DNA from 2 places in the Ligilactobacillus sp. ESL1201 genome. Region 1 is predicted to be linked to the other one. Evidence: a T-box and tRNA genes for the amino acid it is inferred to sense, from the RefSeq annotation. Region 1 holds a T-box; the other holds one or more tRNA genes.
The links. A T-box is a leader RNA that pairs with one kind of tRNA and senses whether it is charged. The one in region 1 lies ahead of leuS (leucine--tRNA ligase), so its partner is inferred to be a tRNA-Leu.

Region 1 (10,608 bases):
ATGTGGTTTATCAAAAATATTATCTCTTAGGAGGATAAAAAGTGCTTAGATTCATACTAGTTTTAGTTACCGCTTATGTAATTTATTTGTTACATAGAAGTATTAAAATGCATGATTTCAATTGGGCATTGGCATTAGCGACCCTCATTTTACTAGCAGTCGGAATCAGAGTAGGTAATGATTCACAGCAAATTCATTATTCTGCCAGTGAAGTTCAGACTATGCAGCAAAAATATCAACGAACTAAAAAAGAAAATCGCTCATTAAAAAAACAACGGCCAGCATTATTAGCCAAAGAAGATTCCACGAATGAAAAGTTGAACAGTATAAAAACAACTTATTCAGTGCAGCAAGGTCAGTTTCAACAAGAAGCTGACCAAAAAAAGCAGCAGGAAGTACAAGAAAAACAAGCACAAGAACAGGAAAGTCAACAAAAACAAGCTGCTACACAACAAGAGTCCGCTAAAAATCAGCCCGCTGTACAACAGCAACAAACAACCAGTGCTCAATCCACTGGCGATCAAAATGGTACTATGGTCTGGGTGGCTACCGAATCTGGTAAAAAATACCACTATGATCCTAATTGTCGGGGGTTAAATCGCGCTAATGGTAAACAACAGATGACTGAACAACAAGCGATTGCCGAGGGTTACACCTTATGCAAATTGGAGGGCGGAAATTAATTTGAAAAATAAAGTAATCACGTTATTATTCATTATACTGATACCTCTTTTGGCTGCCGGTTGTTCGAGTCCACACCAAAAAAAGTTAGATGCTCAGTATAGTAAGTATCAAAAAATGTATGCCGCTGAAAAAGAAAAAAATAAGCAGCTAAAGCAAGAAAAAGAAACTACCAGTGATACTACGTCTGATTTAGAATCAGATATTAGTGATTACCAGTACAAAATTAAAAATCATATTCCTTAATTAACAGCAGTTTGCTGCCAATCGAATTGAGACAAAAAGCGGTTAACAGTCGAGCACTAGGCTAGGTGCAGATTGTTGCTTTTGGGAGCACGATCAAACTATTATTTAGGAATATTCAAATAGGTTCTGAGACAAAACTCATTGTTTTGTCCCCGGGCCATTTTTTATCCTATTTCCCTTGACCTCCCCGTCCCTCTTAGTTACACTTAAGTAACTCAAATCTACCGAGATAGGATGATCCCAGATGCTAGACTCATTACTTACCAAACAGCAATGCCAAAAAATCCTAGAAATCAATTTTCGCTACCAAATCAAACAAAAGATTAAAAATATTCTTCTCGTAACTACCATTGGCTACTTGATCGTCGTCGCCGTGATCTGGATCTGGGCTTTTTCCATGCTGTGGATCATAGTTACCGCCGTGATCATCTGCGGAAGCATTCAATTTTTGCTCACTAAAAAGTTATTACACAGGGGGTCAAAATTATTTTCCGATAAATTAAGGAACATCAGCGCCATAACATATCACAGCATCTTATTTGTCACTAACGATCACCAGGCCCAGCAGCAATATATCAAACTTTATGCCCAACTTACTAAACTGCCACAATATTACGCCCGCAAAGGAATTCTCGCTCCTAATGAACCCGGCTACCGCATTGAAGACGACCCAATATTTGCCCAACTGGTAACTAAACTTAATTTCACTGAAATAGTTAATAGCCAACCTAGTATTATCGAAACCGACGACTACCTGATAATAGCAAGAATGAAAAAGATGGACCACAAAAAGAAAAGAATGATAGTTTCTCCTATCGCAAAAACCACGGAAAATCTGGCGTTACTAAGTGCCACCAATAATTCGCCAGCAATTTTAAGAAAAAAGATTCGCAAGTACGCCATTTTACCTTAGCCCGCTTTTTGGTCATCATCATAAAAAAACTCTTGCGTTGTCTTCCAACATATAGTAAAATATTTTTTGTCGGAATTTGCTGGTGAGTGGTGGTATTTTTTATCCCGCTGGCCTTTAAAATTTTAGTTGACAAACACTAGAACTTTCCGTATACTTTAAGAGTTGAGTTTATTGGGCATTCGCCAAACTGGTAAGGCAGTGGACTCTGAATCCATAATTTACAGGTTCGACCCCTGTATGCCCAATCATATTAAAAAGTTTCCCGCTTCGTTGTTGAAGTTGGGAAACTTTTTTAGATTTAGTCCCAGTAATTGCTATTTACGCAAAAATTAGCTACTATTAACTAGAATTAATTTGTACTTAAATTTACCCGGAAAGTTGGCCGCACATGACTTCATCTAAAACTCCAAATGCTAAAGAAAAAATGCTGCGTGGATCGGCGTGGATGACGATCGGCAGTATTTTTTCCCGGATCCTCGGTGCCATTTACATCATTCCTTGGTACGGTTGGTTTGGTGCCGATAAACTGCAGGCTAACGCACTTTACACTAAGGGCTACACCGTCTACAGCCTCTTTATCATGATCGCAACGGCCGGGATTCCTTCCGCCGTCGCCAAACAGGTGGCCCACTATAATTCGCTCAATGAATACCAGATTGGCAGACGCCTATTTCAAAAAACACTACTATTAATGATTGCTCTAGGCGCATTTTGTGCCGCTCTACTGTGGGGGATCGCCCCTTGGATCTCCCAAAACGATCCTAAGGTGATCCCCGTTTACCGTTCGTTATCCCTAGCCTTACTGCTGATCCCGGCGATGAGTTTAGGACGCGGGTTTTTCCAGGGATATTCTGACATGGCCCCTTCGGCTTTGTCCCAACTACTCGAGCAACTGATCCGCATCATTTACATGTTAGCTGCAACCTTTTGGATCATGAAAGTTCTCCATGACCCCTACGTCAAAGGGGTTGTTCAGTCCACGCTAGCCGCCTTTTTCGGTGCGTTAGGTGGTATCTTACTACTATTATTTTATTATTTAAAAAAGCACCGCCAGCTGGACTCATTAGCCGCCAACAGTGCCAATCAGTTACAGATCTCCGACGGCAAAATCATCAAGGAAGTTTTGTGGGAATCGATCCCCTTTATCTTCGTTAGTATCTCGATGACTCTCTACAACCTTTTTGATCAGTTTTCATTTCAGCCGATCATGCAACACGTCACGCACTATTCGCTAGCCGCGATCAACGCCCAGTACGCGTTATTTGCTGGCAATGCCAATAAATTAGTGATGATCATCGTTTCCTTAGCGATCGCCCTGTCTACTACCGCGATCCCGCTACTGTCCGAAGCCATCACCAAAAGAGATATCATCGGTACCAGACAGCAGATCACCGATTGTTTAGAGCTCTTCTTTTTTATCATGCTTCCTTGCTCGTTAGGAATGGCTGCCGTCGCGCGCCCGCTATACGTTTTATTTTATTCTTACAATCACTTGGGCGTTTTCGTGATGAGCGTCGCTTCTTACACGGCATTACTGATGGGGTTATACTCCGTCATGGCCGCCATCTTACAGGGAATTTACGAAAATAAAAAAGCGATCCAATACACCATCGCTGGTCTGATCGCTAAATTACTCCTGCAAATTCCCCTGACGGTCTGGCTCCACGCTTACGGTCCCTTATTAGCGACCGCTTTGGGCATGGGCGTTTCGTGTTACTTAATGTTACGTTTTGTTTATTACCGCTACAACCTCAACTTGCGGGTCTTACAGAAAAATTTCAATAAAATGATGTTTTTTGCCTTGGTGATGTTTGGCGTGGTGATCAGCGCCGTTTGGGTCTGTGGGCTCTTTTTAAGCAAGTACAGCCGCGTGTTTGCCACGCTGACTCTGGTGATCGTCGTGTTACTCGGAGCCTACGTTTATCTCGGCTTGGTGTTAAAGGCGCGCCTATTTGACCATATCATCGGTCGTTCCGCTAACAAATTACGCCAAATGCTACACATCAGCTAAGTGTTGCCGCATAAATTCCTGTAAGTGCGCGCTGATATCCGTGGGCAAGACCACATACTTCTGTTGTGCCAACTGGTCGGCCAACGCACTGTGCGTGTAAACTGCCGCGGCTATTACCTGAGTCGTGTTTTGTGTTGCAAATTGTGCTAAAAACCCACCAATGATTCCTGCCAGCGTGTCGCCCATGCCTCCTGTCGCCATGTACGGCCCGCCTAACAGCAACCGTTCCGGTGCCGCATCCTCGTGATAAATTTCCGTCTGGTACTTTTTTAGCACTACCGTCGCGTGTAACTGTTGTTGTGCCTGGCGGTTGCTGGCTTCGTTTTGCTGGGCAATTTTAATACCGGAGAGTCGTTGCCATTCCATCTGATGAGGAGTAAAAACTAACCGCGCCTGCGGCTTAACCGGCTGTTTTTGTTGAGAGCATAGCGTGATTGCCGAACCGTCAACCAGTAAAATTTGGTGCTCGGTAACTTGTTGCAGCACCGTCTTAAACACCGCTTCAGCTTGCTGGTCTAATCCCAGTCCCGGCCCCAAAACGATTACCGTCGCCTGCTTGACCGCCGCCGTTAGCTCCGGCAATTGCGTCAGGGGCACGAACATTGCTTCGGGCACCCGCGTGTGTAACGCGCTTAAATTAGCGGGAACCGTCGCGACGGTCACTAGTCCCGCACCACTGCGTACGGCTGCCAGTGCCGCCATGATGATCGCTCCGCCATAGTTCAAGTTGCCACCAACCAATAACACTTTGCCGTAATCACCCTTATGACTGTGATGCGGCCTTTTTTTTAACAAATTTAACACCGTTGCTGGAATTTCTTTCATTATTTTCCTCCGTTTCCTAAATCCATTACGAAGATACAAAAGAGGAACCTGAACAAAAATTGAATTTGTCTCGGTCCCTCTTCGCATATCCTAATCGTGTCTCCAAAAGCAGCAGTTCATGCCTACTTTTACTTAGCGATCACAATATTCACTAACTTATTAGGAATAGCGATCACTTTTTTAACTTCAGCGCCACTGATTTCTTCTTTAACGTGTTGGTCAGCCAGTGCCAATTCTTGCAGTTTTTTAGCCGGTAGGTCACGTTCAACTTGCAAATGTTGTCTTACCTTGCCGTTGACTTGGACTACCACTTCTACAGTCTCATCCAGTAACTTGCTTTCGTCGTAAGTCGGCCACTGTGCATAAGCAATACTGCCTACGTGTCCTAGCTTAGTCCACAGTTCCTCGCCGATATGTGGCGTAACCGGAGACAACATCTTAACGAAGCCTTCCATGTATTCCAACGGTAACGAACTAGCCTTGTAGCAGTCGTTAACAAAGACCATCAGCTGTGAAATTGCCGTGTTAAAGTGCAATTTTTCGTAATCTTCCGTTACTTTTTTAACCGTTTGGTTGTAGATCTTAGTCAAATGACCGTCGTTGATCGTAGTCACGCGGTCACGTAACTTGTCGTTTTCATCGATCATGAGGTTCCAGGCCCGATTGATAAATTTATACGCGCCATTCAACCCGTCTTCGCTCCAAGCAACCGAAGCATCCAACGGTCCCATAAACATTTCGTATAACCGTAACGTGTCGGCACCATACTGGTCAACAATGTCGTCAGGATTGACCACGTTGCCCTTGGACTTCGACATTTTTTCGTGATTATCGCCTAAGATCATTCCCTGGTTGACCAGTTTCTGGAATGGCTCTTTAGTCGGTACCACACCAATGTCATACAAGAATTTATGCCAGAAACGAGCATACAGCAAATGCAAAACAGCGTGTTCAGCACCACCAACGTATAAATCGACCGGCATCCACTGTTTTAATTTTTCGTAATCGGCGACCCCATTTTTATTATGCGGATCAACGTAACGCAAGAAATACCACGAACTACCAGCCCACTGCGGCATCGTATTCGTTTCGCGTTTACCCTTACGCCCATTTTCATCGACCACGTTGACCCAATCCGTCAGGTTAGCTAGTGGGCTTTCCACCGTGCCAGAAGGTTCGATATTCTTTTCTTTAGGCAAGCGTAACGGTAATTCATCCTCGGGGATCAGCGTAGTTTCACCGTCTTCCCAGTGAATAACTGGGATCGGTTCGCCCCAATAGCGTTGCCGGGAAAATAGCCAGTCGCGCAAACGATAATTGACCTTCTTCTCGCCTAGTTTGCGTTCGGTCAACCAATCGGTGATCTTAGCGATTGCTTCGTCTTTATTTAAACCGTTCAAAAAGTCGGAATTGATATGAACACCGTCGCCAGTATAAGGCTCCTTGCTGACATCTCCGCCTTCGATCACGGGCACGATCTCCAAGCCAAACTTGCTGGCAAATTCATAGTCCCGCTCATCGTGAGCCGGAACGACCATTACGGCACCGGTCCCGTAAGTTGCTAGCACGTAATCTGCTATCCAAATCGGTGCTTTTTTACCGTTGACCGGATTGATTACATAACTGCCGGTAAAGACGCCCGTCTTGGTCTTAGCCAAATCAGTTCGTTCCAAATCAGATTTTTGTTCCACTTCTTTAACGTAAGCGTCCACCGCTGCCTTTTGTTCCGGAGTCGTCAACTTCTTAACTAATTCGTGTTCGGGAGCTAAGACCATACAACTAACACCGAAAATCGTATCCGGACGCGTGGTGAAGACTTCGATCGTCTCGTCACTGTCGGCGACTTGGAAACGAACCGCAGCCCCGACCGAACGGCCGATCCAGTTACGTTGTTGTTCCTTGATTGCTTCCGGCCAGTCCAGATCGTCTAAATCATCGATCAAACGATCCGCATAAGCCGTGATTTTTAGTACCCACTGACGCATCGGTTTTCTGTAAACTGGGAAACCGCCCCGTTCGGTTTTACCGTCGATCACTTCTTCGTTAGCGACCACGGTGCCGAGGTCCGGGCTCCAGTTGACCAACATATTAGCTTCATAGGCCAAGCCTTTTTTATAGAGTTGTTCGAAGATCCACTGCGTCCACTTATAGTAATCAGGATCGGTAGTATTGATCTCACGACTCCAATCGTACGAAAAACCGAGCGATTTGATCTGACGTCTAAAATTATCAATATTTTGTTTAGTAAATTCACGCGGAGAATGCCCGGTATTTAGCGCGTACTGTTCGGCTGGCAGCCCAAATGCATCCCAACCCATCGGATGTAACACGTTATAACCCTGCATTCTTTTCATGCGGGCAACGATGTCTGTGGCCGTATAGCCTTCAGGATGGCCCACGTGAAGCCCCTGTCCGGACGGATAAGGGAACATATCCATTACGTAATATTTCTTTTTAGTAGCATCATCACTGGTTTTAAAGGTTTGATGTTCCTCCCAAAAATGCTGCCATTTTTTCTCGATTTTTTGATGATCGTATGCCATTTCAAAATCTCCTCTTTAATAAATTGATATTATAAAACCAAAAAATCCTATACACTTCTCGTAAAGAAATGTATAGGACGAAGCAATTTCCGCGGTACCACCTACTTTTTGACCGAAGTCAACACTCAACTGATAACGGCAGGCACCGTTTTCGCTTACTACTTTCGGCGAAAAACTCCAAGGGGAGTTCAAAGAATAATCAACGGTACTTCCACCACCCGTACCTTCTCTGCAGTTGATCTTTTCTCCTACTGATCCTTTTCTGCTTTTAAATATTACTCTTATCCTAGCAAACAGTCGCTAGAAATGCAATATTTAATTTAATTTATTTTTAATTTTTGGCCGACATAAATCGTATCGGTCGCCAAATGATTAAGTGCCTTCAAATTATTGACAGTCGTCTGATAGTGTCCCGCGATCCGCCACAACGAATCACCGGATTGCACCGTATAACCGCTAGCATTTCTCACGAGATTATCATTTTTAGTCTGTGAGCCAGTGACCGTTAATTTTTGGCCGGCATAAATCGTATCGCCGCTTAAATGATTAGCCTGGCGTAACTTAGCGATCGTAGTACTGTACCGATTAGCGATTGACCATAAGGTATCACCAGACTGTACGGTATACGAACCTGCCTCTGCTCGCGTGGTAATCGGTGCATTAGTATCATTTTTAGCTAACACTAATTTTTGTCCCGTATAAATCAAGTCCGCGGTCAAATGGTTAGTTGCTTTGAGCTCTGACACACTCATGTGGTTGCGCTGCGCAATTGCCCATAAACTATCGCCTGACTGCACCGTATAGCTTGCTTCATTAGTTGCAGGTTTAGCAGAAGTAGCTTTAGCTGGTGTTTGACCGACGTATAACTTTTGGCCGGCATAAATAATATCGCTAGTCAAATGATTCCACGTCCGTAACTGCCCCACGCTAACGTGATTACGCTGTGCAATCGACCATAAACTATCGCCAGCTTGGATCTGGTAGTTAGCGTGCTGGGTCGGTTGTGATTGCTGGGTCGCAGCGGCCACTTCTTTGACTTTTAATACCTGCCCCGCATAAATCGTGTCGCTCGTCAGCGAATTTCCGGACTTCAATTCCGGCACGGTCATCTGATGATCCCGGGCAATCGCCCACAACGTATCACCTGATTTAACAGTATAAGTTCCCGCTAAACTCGGAGCTGCTGCTTGTGCTGGTGGCTGTGCCGTATTATCAGTCTGTGCCGTAGTTGGTACACTTTGCTGGTTATCATACTGCGTCAGATCATAAGTGTTGATCAACTGCATGATCTTAGCGGCATAGTTCGGGTCGGTAGCATAAGAGCCGTAGGTCCCATTTTTCAAATTAGCAGCTGCCTCTTGAACCGAATGTGCATTTGCTTTAGTCGAACCCGGAAAATGAGTCGTGATCAAATCGGCGTAAGCATCTAAACTACCAGCATAACTATCATATTTCTGAAAGTTGGCGCGAGTTTCATAGTTACCATTAGCCCCTGATTCGGTTGTCATCATCGTCACGTACGGACCGTTACCGTTCCATTTCACACCAAATAAATTATGAGCACTAGTTGCTAGACCACTTGCACCCCAGCCACTTTCTAGCCCTGCCTGTGCAATCATCAGCGAAGCATAAACACCGCGCTGGTTCGCAACTTGAACGGCATACGGGGCAATCGTTTGCACAAATTCTTCCGCCGATAAAGACTTGGTTGTCGGTGCTAAATTATCTAATAAAGCGGCCGCACCGGCTCTTGCATTGACCGCACTAAAATTAGCACTTTGCGGTAACTGAGCCGCTTTTAGTAAAGAACTGGTATCATTTTGTTGCGTGCGTGCCGGTGTAGCCGGTTGTTCCACCGTTTGCGCCGTGCTACTAACACTCGGATCCGACGCAGCTGCCGGTGTCGTTTCGCTTGCAGCGACACTGGAAGCAGTGTCATCAGCAGTACTAGACGCAACTGCCGGCGCATCATCGGCAGGCAACTTATCTTCACCGTTAGTAGTACTGTCATTTTGTTGCGTGGCTTGTGCTCGAACTTGACTTTTGCTCAAACCAACACCAGCGGTACCGATGATCAAAGTCGTGCCTAAGTATGTAGTTGCTTTTTTGACAGACTTAAACTCCTCAGCTAAACGTAATTCTTTTTGGCGTGTAATACGCTCTTTTCTTGTTTTCACGATCAATTTACCCCCTGATGCAATTACAAATACATTTTTCTGTATTTTTACATCATTTATTATACTATTTATCTGCTTAAAAATCAGCGCTTTAGCTAAAAAATCCCGGAGAAAATTCGCGCTAATTAAAAAGGAACCGTGACAAATCAACTTTGTCCTCGATTCCCTTTTCATTTTCAACTAAATTACTTAGCAACTTCTGCTTTTAATTGCTCTACTTTATCGGTCTGTTCCCATGGTAATTCAATATCAGTTCTACCAAAATGACCGTAAGCCGCCGTTTGTTTGTAAATTGGCCGCCGCAAGTTCAACATTTCGATAATTCCTTCCGGGCGTAAGTCAAAGACCGCACGCACGGCTTGGATCAATTTGTCGGTAGCGACTTTACCGGTACCAAAGGTATTCACGGCCACGGAAACCGGCTGTGCGACCCCGATTGCATAAGCCAACTGGACTTCTACTTCGCTAGCTAATTTAGCGGCCACGATATTTTTAGCAATATAACGAGCAGCATAACTAGCCGAACGATCGACTTTAGTAGCATCCTTACCAGAAAATGCGCCACCACCATGGTGAGCGTAACCACCGTAAGTATCGACGATGATCTTACGCCCGGTCAAACCAGAATCTCCTTGAGGGCCACCGACTACAAAACGGCCCGTCGGATTGACAAAATACTTCGTCTCTTCGTCCAATAATTCGGCCGGGACGACCTTTTTAATGACCTGTTCGATCATATCTTTACGGATCTGAGGCAATTCAACGTCGGCGGTATGCTGAGTCGAGATCACAACGGTATCTACCCGCAGTGGCTTTTTGTGATCGTCATATTCCACCGTCACTTGTGCCTTAGCATCCGGTCCCAAATAAGTCAGCTTGCCTTCTTTACGCAATGTAGCTAACTTCTTCATCAGACGGTGGCTTAACATGATCGGCAATGGCATTAGTTCGGGAGTTTCATCGACTGCATAGCCAAACATCATTCCCTGATCACCGGCACCGATCTGATCTAATTTATCCTTTTGTCCCGCACGAGTTTCTAACGATTCGTCCACTCCGCGAGCAATGTCAGCTGACTGTTCATCAATTGCGGTTAAAACAGCACAATTATCACCATCAAAGCCAAATTTGTTGTCCGTATAACCGATCTCTTTGATCGTTTGCCGCACAACTTTTTGAATGTCAACGTATGCCGTAGTTGAAACCTCACCG
Region 2 (10,608 bases), 360 kb from region 1:
AGCAATTAAACGAGGAGAGTTAACTATGCGTAAATTACAGCAAGAAATCATTGCGGCGTTGAAGGTCAAACCCGAGATTGATCCACAAACGGAAATTCGCCGTTCCGTTGATTTTCTTAAGGATTACCTGCGGCAAAATTCATTTTTACAAACTTTAGTATTGGGAATTTCTGGAGGGCAGGATTCTACTTTAGCGGGAACGTTATGTCAAACTGCGATTAGTGAATTACGGCAAGAAACTGGGATTGATACTTATCAGTTTATTGCCGTCCGTCTTCCGTATGGCACTCAAGCCGACGAACAAGATGCGCTAGACGCCATCGAATTTATGCATGCCGACCAAACCATGCGTGTCGATATTAAAGAGACGGCCGATGCAATGGTAGCAGCCGTGCAGGCTAATGGGTTGGAAGTCACTGATTTTAATAAGGGCAATATCAAAGCGCGTGCACGGATGGTGGCTCAATATGCAATTGCCGGTGCGCGGGCGGGCGTCGTCGTGGGTACTGACCACGCTGCCGAAGCCGTAACGGGTTTTTACACTAAATTTGGTGATGGCGCTGCCGATATAACTCCTTTGTGGCGTTTAAATAAACGCCAAGGCAAGCAACTATTACGTTTTTTGGGGGCGCCCGCTCATTTATATGAAAAAGCGCCGACTGCGGATTTAGAAGAAGACCGGCCGGCGTTACCCGACGAGGTCGCTTTGGGCGTTACTTACGATAACATTGACGACTACTTAGAAGGTAAACAAATTGTCGAAGCGGCTGCACAAAAAATCGAAGAATGGTACCTTAAAACGCGACACAAACGCCACTTGCCGCTCACGGTCTATGATCGACTGTAATTAGCGTAAAAATACTAAAAAAGAAGTTAGGGCAATTACTATTTTGTCTTAATTTCTCTTTTTTTGCTTTAAAATAGTTAAAAATTGCTCGCCGTATTTAGCTAACTTTTGTTCCCCGACACCCTTGATCCCTAGCATTTCTGCTTTAGTTTCGGGCATGACTTGGCACATATCATGTAGTGTTTGGTCACTGAAAATAACGTAGGGTGGGACATTTTTGGCTTCTGCTAGTTGGTAACGCAACGCCCGTAATTGTTCGAACAGAGCTGAATTTTCGCTATGCTTTTTGGTGATCACGTCGACTTTACGCGTAACTGTTAGCTCGCCCTTTAAGACTTGCGCTCCTTTGGCTGTTAGGCGCAAGGTCGGGTATTTAGGATCCGGAATATTTAAATAGTCGCTGGCGCTGAGATAGTCGATCAGTTCTTCGATCTGTGCGGTTTTTTGGTTGCTCATGAGTCCGTAAGTCGATAGTTGTTGCAAGCCTAATTTCGTGATTCTTTTGGCCTTGGAACCCGCTAAAATTTGTGCGATGATTTTTTTACCGTAGCGTTGTTTGGCCCGTACGACACAGGAGAGGATCTTTTGCGCCGCTAGCGTAATGTCTTCACTTTGCCGCTGGTCGGTACAGTTAGAACATTTGCCACAAGCAGGGCATTCCTGACCAAAGTAACGCACGATAAACTGTTGTAGGCATTCTTGGGTGTTAGCGTAATCGATCATGACTTGAATATTATGGTAGAGAGTGGTTTTGTGGTCTTGTTGGGCGTTAGAATTTTGCGCGAATAAGCGTTGCAATTGCATGTCTTGGGCACCATAAAGTAAAATGGCCTCGGATTGTTCGCCGTCTCGTCCCGCTCGTCCGGCTTCTTGATAATATGCTTCTAGGCTGCCAGGAGTTTGCGCGTGAATGATGTAGCGGACGTTACTTTTGTCGATGCCCATGCCAAAGGCGTTAGTGGCCACGATCACGCTGGTCCGGTCGTATAAGAAATCCTCTTGTGCCTGTTTGCGTTGGCGTTCGCTTAGTCCCGCGTGATAAATTCCCGCTTTGATCCCCATTTTAGTCAATAGTATTCCGAGCTGTTCGACTTTTTTACGGGTAGCAGCATAAACGATGCCCGCAACGTTGCGGTTAGCAGACACGTAATCTAGAATATAGCGATTTTTATTAGCACCTCTGACTACCTGAAATGACAGGTTGGGGCGAGCAAAGCCGGTCTTGATTTCATTTTGCGCGGGGATCTGCAGGCGAGTTTTAATGTCTTGTGCGACTTGAGTAGTAGCGGTCGCGGTTAAGGCAATGACTGGGGCCTGTAAGCGAGTGACAAAGGTGCTTAGGTTGAGGTAGCTGGTCCGAAAATCATGGCCCCACTGGGAAATACAGTGGGCTTCGTCAACTGCGATTAACGAGATCTGCAACTTAGTAAGGAGTTGTTGAAAATTAGGTTGCTCTAATCGTTCCGGAGCAACGTACAATAATTTTAGTTGGTGCGTGCGGGCCTGGTCAATGACTGTCGTACTTTCCTGCCAAGTTTGAGTGCTATTTAAATAAGCCGCAGGAATTCCATTTTCAGTAAGAGCATCGACTTGGTCTTTCATCAAAGAAATTAAGGGTGAGACTACTAACGCTACTCCGGATAATAGGAGTGCGGGAATTTGGTAACAAAGTGATTTACCACCGCCGGTTGGCATGATCGCCAGGGTATTTTGGCCGTGTAAGACCTGATCGATGATCTCTAGTTGCCCGGGACGAAATTCTTTGTAGCCGTAATATTTAACTAAAATGTCTTGGGGGGTCACTTGATCGGCTCCTTTCCGTTACTATTTTACGCGCAAATTTAGCTGGTGCAATTCAGATACTCGCACCACAAAAAGATTTGCGTCGGGATAGCTAATTTGCTATAATGAGTTTCGTTATTGCGGGTATGGCGGAATTGGCAGACGCGTCAGACTAAGGATCTGGTGAGCATTGCGCTCGTGATGGTTCGAATCCATTTACCCGCATCGTAAAAACGGGAGCGAGACATGATAGCTGTCTCGCTTTTTTTGTAGTTGAAGACTGCTAAGCAGCTTGACTCACAGCTTGTCTAATGCGCTTCAGCTAGCAGCCGCCTACGTTTAACTACGCTAAAAAGCAAAGCTTAAGTGCAAGCTTTACTTTCTAGCTAGGTTAATCCTCAGCAGCTACCCGCTAGCTTCCGCAGCTTGTTTAATTGCGCTCGTCAAGCCAGCAGTCTAGGTCCTAAGAACACCTCATAACAAATCCAAGTGCAGGATTTGCCATTCGGTGCCACTTAGTCCACGACTGCTAAGCAGCTTGACTCACAGCTTGATCTTAATTACGTTCCACAAGTCAGCACCCTACGTTTAGCTACATATCACCACAAAGCCAAGTTCAGGCTTGATGGTGATATTAGGCTAATCCTCGGTTGCTCCCGACTTGACTCACAGCTTGTCTAAATGAAATGAGGAATTTGAGTGAACTATGTCACTTTAACTGCCAGTGCGCAGTATTTACCGCCTAATGTTGTTTCTAATGCTGATTTGAGCGCGTTAATGGATACTTCCGACGAATGGATCCAAGCTCATACCGGGATCAAGGAACGGCGTTTTGCCTTTAACGAAAACACTTCGGATATGGCCGCTAAAGTGGGACGCCAGTTGTTGACCAACGCTGACCTAGCCGCAAGTGAGCTTGACATGATCATCGTTTCAACGATCACTCCCGACGCGTTAACTCCGGCCACCGCGGCGATCGTGCAGCAAAAATTGGGTGCCACTAACGCATTTGCCTATGATATTTCGGCGGCTTGTGCCGGTTTTATTTTTGCGCTCAGTATTGCCGAGAAGTTCATCAGGACGGGAACGTGTCGGCAAGTCATGGTTTTGAGTGCGGAAAACAACACGAAGATGCAGGATTTTAAGGACCGCACGTCCGCTGTATTTTTTGCCGACGGAGCCGCTGGGGTGATTTTAACGGCGACTGATGATGTTAAACAGGAAATTTTTATCGCCGAAAAATTGTGTACGAACGGCGATGCACAGGTGATCCACAGTGGCAGGATCGCCCCGTTATCTCGTTTGAGCGGGGATAATTACCCGCAAGTCGATGCTTTTTACCAGGATGGTCATGCTGTTTTTGATTTTGTTAGTCAAACGGTTAGCCAGCACATGCAAGATTTTTTGGCAGAAAATGGGCAAGTGGCGGCGGACTTGGATCTGGTAATCGTACATCAGGCCAACTTGCGCTTGATTGAACGGTTGGCACATAAACTGAATTTGCCACTCAGTCGTTTCGGCACCAACGTCGAGTATGCCGGTAATACATCGTCGGTAGGGATCCCGGCGGTACTGGACACACAATTGACTGAAAAAAAGCAATTGGGGACGGTGTTGTTAACAGGCTTTGGCGCTGGCTTGGCTTATGGCAGTTTGTTGTTAGACCTGAGCCATTTGCCCACAAATAGCTAGGAATTATGATAACGAAAAATGGAACTTAAATATACAAATAGCGTGTTGAGACAAAGTTTAATTTTATCTCAACACGCTATTACTTTATGATAAGTTTAGTATCCATTACTATCCGATGTAGTGTCAGTGTCATAGGTATCGTCAGTGGCATAGTCCTGGTCGTATCCTTGCTCGCTGCTATCCGAATCACCGTTTGTAGTATCGGAGTAGTTGTCGTCGCTGTCACTATCCTCGTCGTCAGTTCCGGTGCCAAAAGTATTTTTGCTAAAATCAGCTTCTGACGGGCTTAGTCCTAACTGTTCCCGAATTTGGTCTGACACTTTCCGTTTTTCTTTGGCGGTCGCTACTTGGTAAGAAAGCCCGTTTAGGACTGCATCTTGTCCTTGCAACACGTACGAAGAAATGTTTTGTGCCGCCGCTTTGTAATTGGATTCAACGGTCATCATGTCGTTATAAGTCAGGTCGGTTTCCATATTGGATTGAATCGAATTGAGTAATTGCTGGTAGCGAGTCAGCGAAGAAACGTTCAGCGCTTTTTTGATCAGTGCCTGAATAACTTGGCGTTGCCGCTTTTGGCGACCGTAATCGCCCTCAGGGTCATCGTAGCGCATTCGCGCATAGGCCAAGGCTTGCTTGCCGTTGAGTTTAACGGTTTGATTTTTAACGACATCGGCATCGCTGTACTTAAACGTCAGTAAAGGCGTGATCGTGATCCCACCCAGGGAGTCGACCATTTTACGCAGGCCGCCCATGTTGACTAAAATGTAAAAATCAACCGGGACGTGCAACGTTTTTTGTACGGTCTTAATGGTCGTTGCGACCCCGCCGATGGTGTAGGCGGAGTTGATCTTATCGTAGCTATTTTCCGAATCGGGGACTGAAACGGCTGTATCCCGCGGAATACTGGTTAGCGTCACCTTTTTATTACTGGGGCTAATCGTTGCGAGGATGATCGTGTCGGTGCGTCCCTTATCCGTACGGCCGAGATCACCGGTATCTGTTCCTAGTAATAAAACAGAAAATGGTTTGCCGTCTTTGATCACTTGCGAAACGTTGCGCATTTTTTGCACGTTAGCTTTGGTGTAAGTGTTAGTAATGGTGCTTTTAGCACTATTTAATAAGTGGTGGGCGTAAACGAAACCACCATAGATCATTACCAGAAAAACTGTCAGTAGGATCGCGCAGATTCGCTTGCGCAATCGGTGGGTGTGAGGATGATTTTGATTATACAAAGAACTCCTAGTTGGTAAATCTAAATACTGATCCTCTTGGTTGGGTCCATTGTCTTTCATCAGGCACTCCTTTAAATTAATCTACTTTAAATTATACACGAGGATAAATCTTTTGTGAAAGTGAATTGCTATTCTTTAATGAAAATGAAAAATTTTTACCCCAAAATGGACTAAAATTGATGGAAATTTGTGTTTTGCTCAGCAACTCTGGTGTTATACTAGATTCAATAAATAGGAGAAGAGAAGAATGCAAGTATTTTTACATAGTATTTCGGGTGTCATTATCATTTTAGTGTTGATCGCAGTCGGGTATTTTCTGGCGTCGTTAGGCTGGTTTGATGGCAATCAAGATCAGTTACTGGCAAAGTTAGTCACGCAAGTCGGTTTGCCATGTTACATGGTAGGGACGATCACTCACCAATTCAGTGCTCATGAGTTGTTGACAATGATCCCGGACCTGACTTTTCCGGTATTATCGATGATGCTATTGTTAGTATTATCGTTATTTTTGGTGCGCATTTTTAACGTTGGGCTGTTTCACCGCGGCCTATTTACTGCGATGTTTTTTAACTCCAATACCGTGTTTGTCGGCTTACCGATCAATCAGGCGCTGTTTGGTGACCGCAGTATCCCTTACGTATTGATCTATTATATGGCTAACACGACTATTTTTTGGACGTTAGGGACGTATTTTATCCAAAAAGATGGCAACAAAGAAGCGGTGATGAATTGGAAAGTCACCCTTAAAAAATTAATTTCTCCGCCGCTGCTGGGCTTTATGCTCGGGGTCGTTTTAGTATTATTGCGGGTGCGGTTACCGCAATTTTTAGACAAAGACTTAGGCTATTTAGGCGGTCTTACGATCCCGTTGTCTATGCTTTTTATCGGGATCTCTGTGTATAAGGCCGGACTAAAGCAACTTTCCTTTAAGAAAGATAACCTACTGATCATTATGGGTCGTTTTGTCTGTGCGCCACTGTTAATGACCTTACTGGTAATGTTTACCAATGCGCCATTGTTGATGAAGCAGGTCTTTATTTTGCAGTCCGCGATGCCGGTGATGACTAACGCACCGGTCGTTTCGCGCTTGTATCACGCCGATGCCAGCTATGCTTCGGTGATGGTCACGGAAACGACGTTACTTTCTTTAGTAGTTGTGCCGTTATTGATGGTACTGACGATGCATTTGTAGAATGAGAAAGTGAAATATTTTTGTAAATTTGCTGTAATGGTTCTCATATATGAAAAATGCTATCATATTAACGGTAGGTTTAACGTTCGCTATTTCAGTAAATATACATATTATGGGAGTAAGCACATGAAAAGAAAGCAAGTAAATAAGGCGCTGGGGCTGTTGGCAACGTTGATGTTGGTATTAACGACCGCACCAGTTGTTAATGCTGATACTAATGCAGATTTGGATGCGATCAACGACCAGATTGCAGCGATTAAAGCCAAGGTCAGTGCGGGACAAAAGGCACTGGCTAAGCAACAACAAGAGCAGTACAGCAAGTCACGAGAAGTTGCTAAATTAAAAGCAGATATTGCTGATCGTAGTACTCAGCTTAAACGGCAAGCTCGTTCCGCACAGTTGAATAATACTGGCTCCGTGCTTGCTTTTATTTCTGATTCGGATAATTTTTCCGATGCCCTGACACGGACAGCTACGGTAGCTACCGTGGTGCATGCTAATAATATGGCATTGCGTCAGCAGCGTAGCGATCAACAACAGGTCCGTGCTGATCTGCAAAGCATTAATGATTCCGTTAAACAAGCACAAAAGACCGACTTGCAGTTACAAAAAGACGTCGCTAGTTTGAGTCAAAAGCAGGCGGAATTAAAAGTGAAAAAAGCCGCCGAAGATGCTCAAGCCTTAAAGGAAGCACAGGAGCAAAAGGCTAAAGTCGACCAGGCCGCTAAGGCAACTAATGACGCTAAATCGCTAGCCGACGCCCAAAATAGCGCGTCGCAAGCACAGCAGGCGGCTAACCAAGAGCAAACTGCTCAGAATCAACAACAAATGAATGCCGCTGTTAATTCTGCTGGTCATGCTGCTGGCGGTGTTCATCGTGGTGGTGGCGGTGCGAATACTTATCCGTACGGTCAGTGTACTTGGTATGCTAAGAATCGGACTGGTTGGGCTGGTAATAACTGGGGTAATGGTGCTCAGTGGGGTTCTTCTGCTGCTGCCGCCGGTTTCCGTGTTGATAGTACTCCGGCAGTTGGTGCGATCGTCGTCTTCGGTGCTGGCCAACGGGTCGGTAACTGGACGGCAGATTCCGGTGCCGGTCACGTGGCAGTTGTTGAGGCTGTCAACGGAAGCCAAATCACGATCTCGCAGGGAGGCATGGGCTTTTCTAGTCCAGCCGGTCCTAACTATCAGACTTTAAGTGGTGCGGGATTGACTTATATTCACCCGTAAAAATGAATAATTGAAACTTGTAAGAGGCGCGCAATTGCGTCTTTTTTATTTTGCCTTTAAAATGGAGGTAAATTGTGAAAAAGTTAAAAAGAGGTTGGTCACATGTCGCAGTTAGTTTTATTAAGGCACGGACAGAGTACGGCAAATCAGCAAAATGTTTATACGGGGTGGAGTGACGCTCCGCTAACGGAATACGGCGAACAGCAAGCCCACGCGGCGGGACAGTTACTAGCACGCGAGCAGATCCAATTTAATACGTTACACACATCTGTGTTGGTAAGGGCGATCAAGACGGCTAATATCGTGTTAGATGAATGTCACCAATCCTACGTCCCTGTTATTAAAACATGGCGGTTAAATGAGCGGCACTATGGCGCATTGCGCGGTTTGAACAAGCAACGCACCCGGGAAATTTACGGGGCCAAGCAGGTGGCACTTTGGCGGCGTTCCTACGATGCAGTTCCGCCTAAATTAGCTACTAGACAGGGAGATCGGCGTTATGCGGCTTATCCGAAGATGATCATTCCGTTAGCGGAAAGTCTGAAAATGGCGACAAACAGGATCGTCCCGTATTTTACGTCTCAGATCGTCCCACGATTACGGGCGGGGGAAAATCAGCTGGTAGTTTCCCACGGCAGCACTTTACGTTCGCTGATCAAACTGATCGAGGGGATCAGTGACCAGCAGATCGATGGGGTAGAGGTGGAAAATGCCCAACCGCTTATTTATACTTTTGACGAACAAATGAATGTGTGTGCGAAAAAAATCCTTAAGTAAAAAATGGTAGTCGGTATTGGTTACGAGGATACAAAAAGGGATTGGGACAAAATGCGGTTTTGTCCCAATCCTTTTTTATTTTCCGTAAGTAATAGACTGATCGTGCTCCAAAAAGCAGCAGTTTGCGCCTAGCTACGTTCCAAAATAAAACCCAAGATTGGGTTTTACTTTGAAACTAGGCTAGTGCTCGAAAGCGCTTTTTGTCCCAACTCCTCTTTTTGTGTGTCTGTAAGTAATAGACTGATCGCGTTTTTTGGCCCAACTTCTAACTTTATGGAAATAAATTAGTTCATCGGGAAGATTTTTTCAGGGTTTAAAATCAAGTTTGGATCGAACGCCATTTTGATTCGTTGTAAAATGTGAACGTAATCTTTGCCGTAAAATTCTTCGAAGTAATCCTTACGAGCATAACCGATTCCGTGTTCGCCGGACATTTCGCCGTCACATTCCTTTGCTACTCGGTACAGTGCCTTGATCACGAGGTCTTTTTTCTCCGCAAATTTTTCGTCGGAGTAGTTATCGCTGCAGATGTAGATGTGCAAGTTACCGTCACCTGCATGACCGAAATTAGGCAAGCGTACGCGCTGTTCTTCTGCTACGCGGGAGACTTCGGCTAACACCTTTGGTATTTGGTTGATCGGCACAGCAACATCGACTTCATCCATCTTAGGAGTTGAAGCTTGGATAGCCGTCAAAAATGCTTCGCGGGCTTCCCAAACGAGTTGAGTGTCGGGGTTATCGGTAGTTAACGTACTGATCTTACGAGCATCATTAGCGTTCATGACTTTGAAGGATTCTTCTAACTGCCGGTCGACTTCATCGTCGTGTTCGCCGTTAAAACTGATCATTAAATAGCCGGTTCCTTCTTTGATCGGAAATGTCTTATGGGCGTATTTTTCCCACTGATCAACGTCTTCTTGGCTGAAATATTCCAAACTAGTTGGAGTTAGGCCAGCGGCGAAGACTTTCGGCACTGTTTTGATGGCAGCTTGAATATCCTTGAAGGCGACTAAGGCTGTTTTTTCTACGGCTGGACGTGGAATGAGGCGGAGGGTAACTTCGGTGATCACGCCTAACGTTCCTTCACTACCGATTATCAGGCCCTTAACGTCGTAGCCTGAGCAGTTTTTAACTGTCTTATGACCACAACGTAAGATCGTGCCGTCGGCTAAAACAACTTGCAAAGAACGAATATGTTCACGGGTAGTGCCGTAACGCACGGCCTTTAACCCACCGGCATTGGTGCTGACATTACCGGCGATCGCTGCCCACTTCATTGCTGGAGCGGGAACGTAAGTAAATGGCTTATCTGCCAGATAATCGTCAATGTCTTTGATGCGCACTCCGGCTTGGACCGTCATTGTTAAGCTGTCAGGATCATATTCTAAGATTTTATTCATCTTCATCATGTCTAAGGCGATCCCGTGATCAACGGCGATATTAGCCCCCATTAGTCCGGTGGAATTACCGCGGACGGTGACGGGGATCAGGTGTTTGTTAGCGTATTTCATGATGGCACTGACCTCGTCGCTAGTTACGGGTTGGATAGCAACGTCCGGGCGCCCGGTGATATCTTTAAACTGGTCGTGGTCAAAGTGTTTACCTGCTGGGTAAAAGAAACGGTTGGCAGCGACCATTTGCCGTAAATTGGCGATATCGGTAGCTGTGATTTCAGCATATTGCATAAATAAAAACTCCTTCTCTTGGATAATTAAGTGACGATAACAGATTAATTATAATGCAAACATTTACAAAAGTTAATTATTTTATTAAAATTTAGCTTACTATTAAAATTAACAGTAGGTGTAGTTGCGCAATTAATGTCTATTAAAATTTTACTGGAGGTAATCACATGC

Region 2: it has a tRNA-Leu gene. The T-box ahead of leuS (leucine--tRNA ligase) is inferred to sense a tRNA for this amino acid. The anticodon was not compared.

The regions. Positions count from the first base shown of each region.
Region 1 covers NZ_CP196362.1:1,217,936-1,228,543, forward strand. Annotated here, with positions in the region: gene ACSYSK_RS06160 (hypothetical protein) at 1-30, shown strand, start outside; gene ACSYSK_RS06165 (hypothetical protein) at 42-683, shown strand; gene ACSYSK_RS06170 (hypothetical protein) at 685-927, shown strand; gene ACSYSK_RS06175 (hypothetical protein) at 1,172-1,840, shown strand; tRNA gene ACSYSK_RS06180 (tRNA-Gln) at 2,013-2,085, shown strand; gene ACSYSK_RS06185 (putative polysaccharide biosynthesis protein) at 2,229-3,851, shown strand; gene ACSYSK_RS06190 (NAD(P)H-hydrate dehydratase) at 3,837-4,676, opposite strand; gene leuS (leucine--tRNA ligase) at 4,805-7,219, opposite strand; T-box leader at 7,290-7,491, opposite strand; gene ACSYSK_RS06200 (muramidase family protein) at 7,540-9,396, opposite strand; gene metK (methionine adenosyltransferase) at 9,582-10,608, opposite strand, start outside.
Region 2 covers NZ_CP196362.1:1,578,032-1,588,639, reverse strand. Annotated here, with positions in the region: gene nadE (NAD(+) synthase) at 26-847, shown strand; gene recQ (DNA helicase RecQ) at 896-2,650, opposite strand; tRNA gene ACSYSK_RS07810 (tRNA-Leu) at 2,770-2,854, shown strand; gene ACSYSK_RS07805 (beta-ketoacyl-ACP synthase III) at 3,329-4,321, shown strand; gene ACSYSK_RS07800 (LCP family protein) at 4,417-5,613, opposite strand; gene ACSYSK_RS07795 (AEC family transporter) at 5,801-6,745, shown strand; gene ACSYSK_RS07790 (CHAP domain-containing protein) at 6,872-7,975, shown strand; gene ACSYSK_RS07785 (2,3-bisphosphoglycerate-dependent phosphoglycerate mutase) at 8,078-8,752, shown strand; gene ACSYSK_RS07780 (FAD-binding oxidoreductase) at 9,037-10,437, opposite strand; gene rbsK (ribokinase) at 10,605-10,608, shown strand, end outside.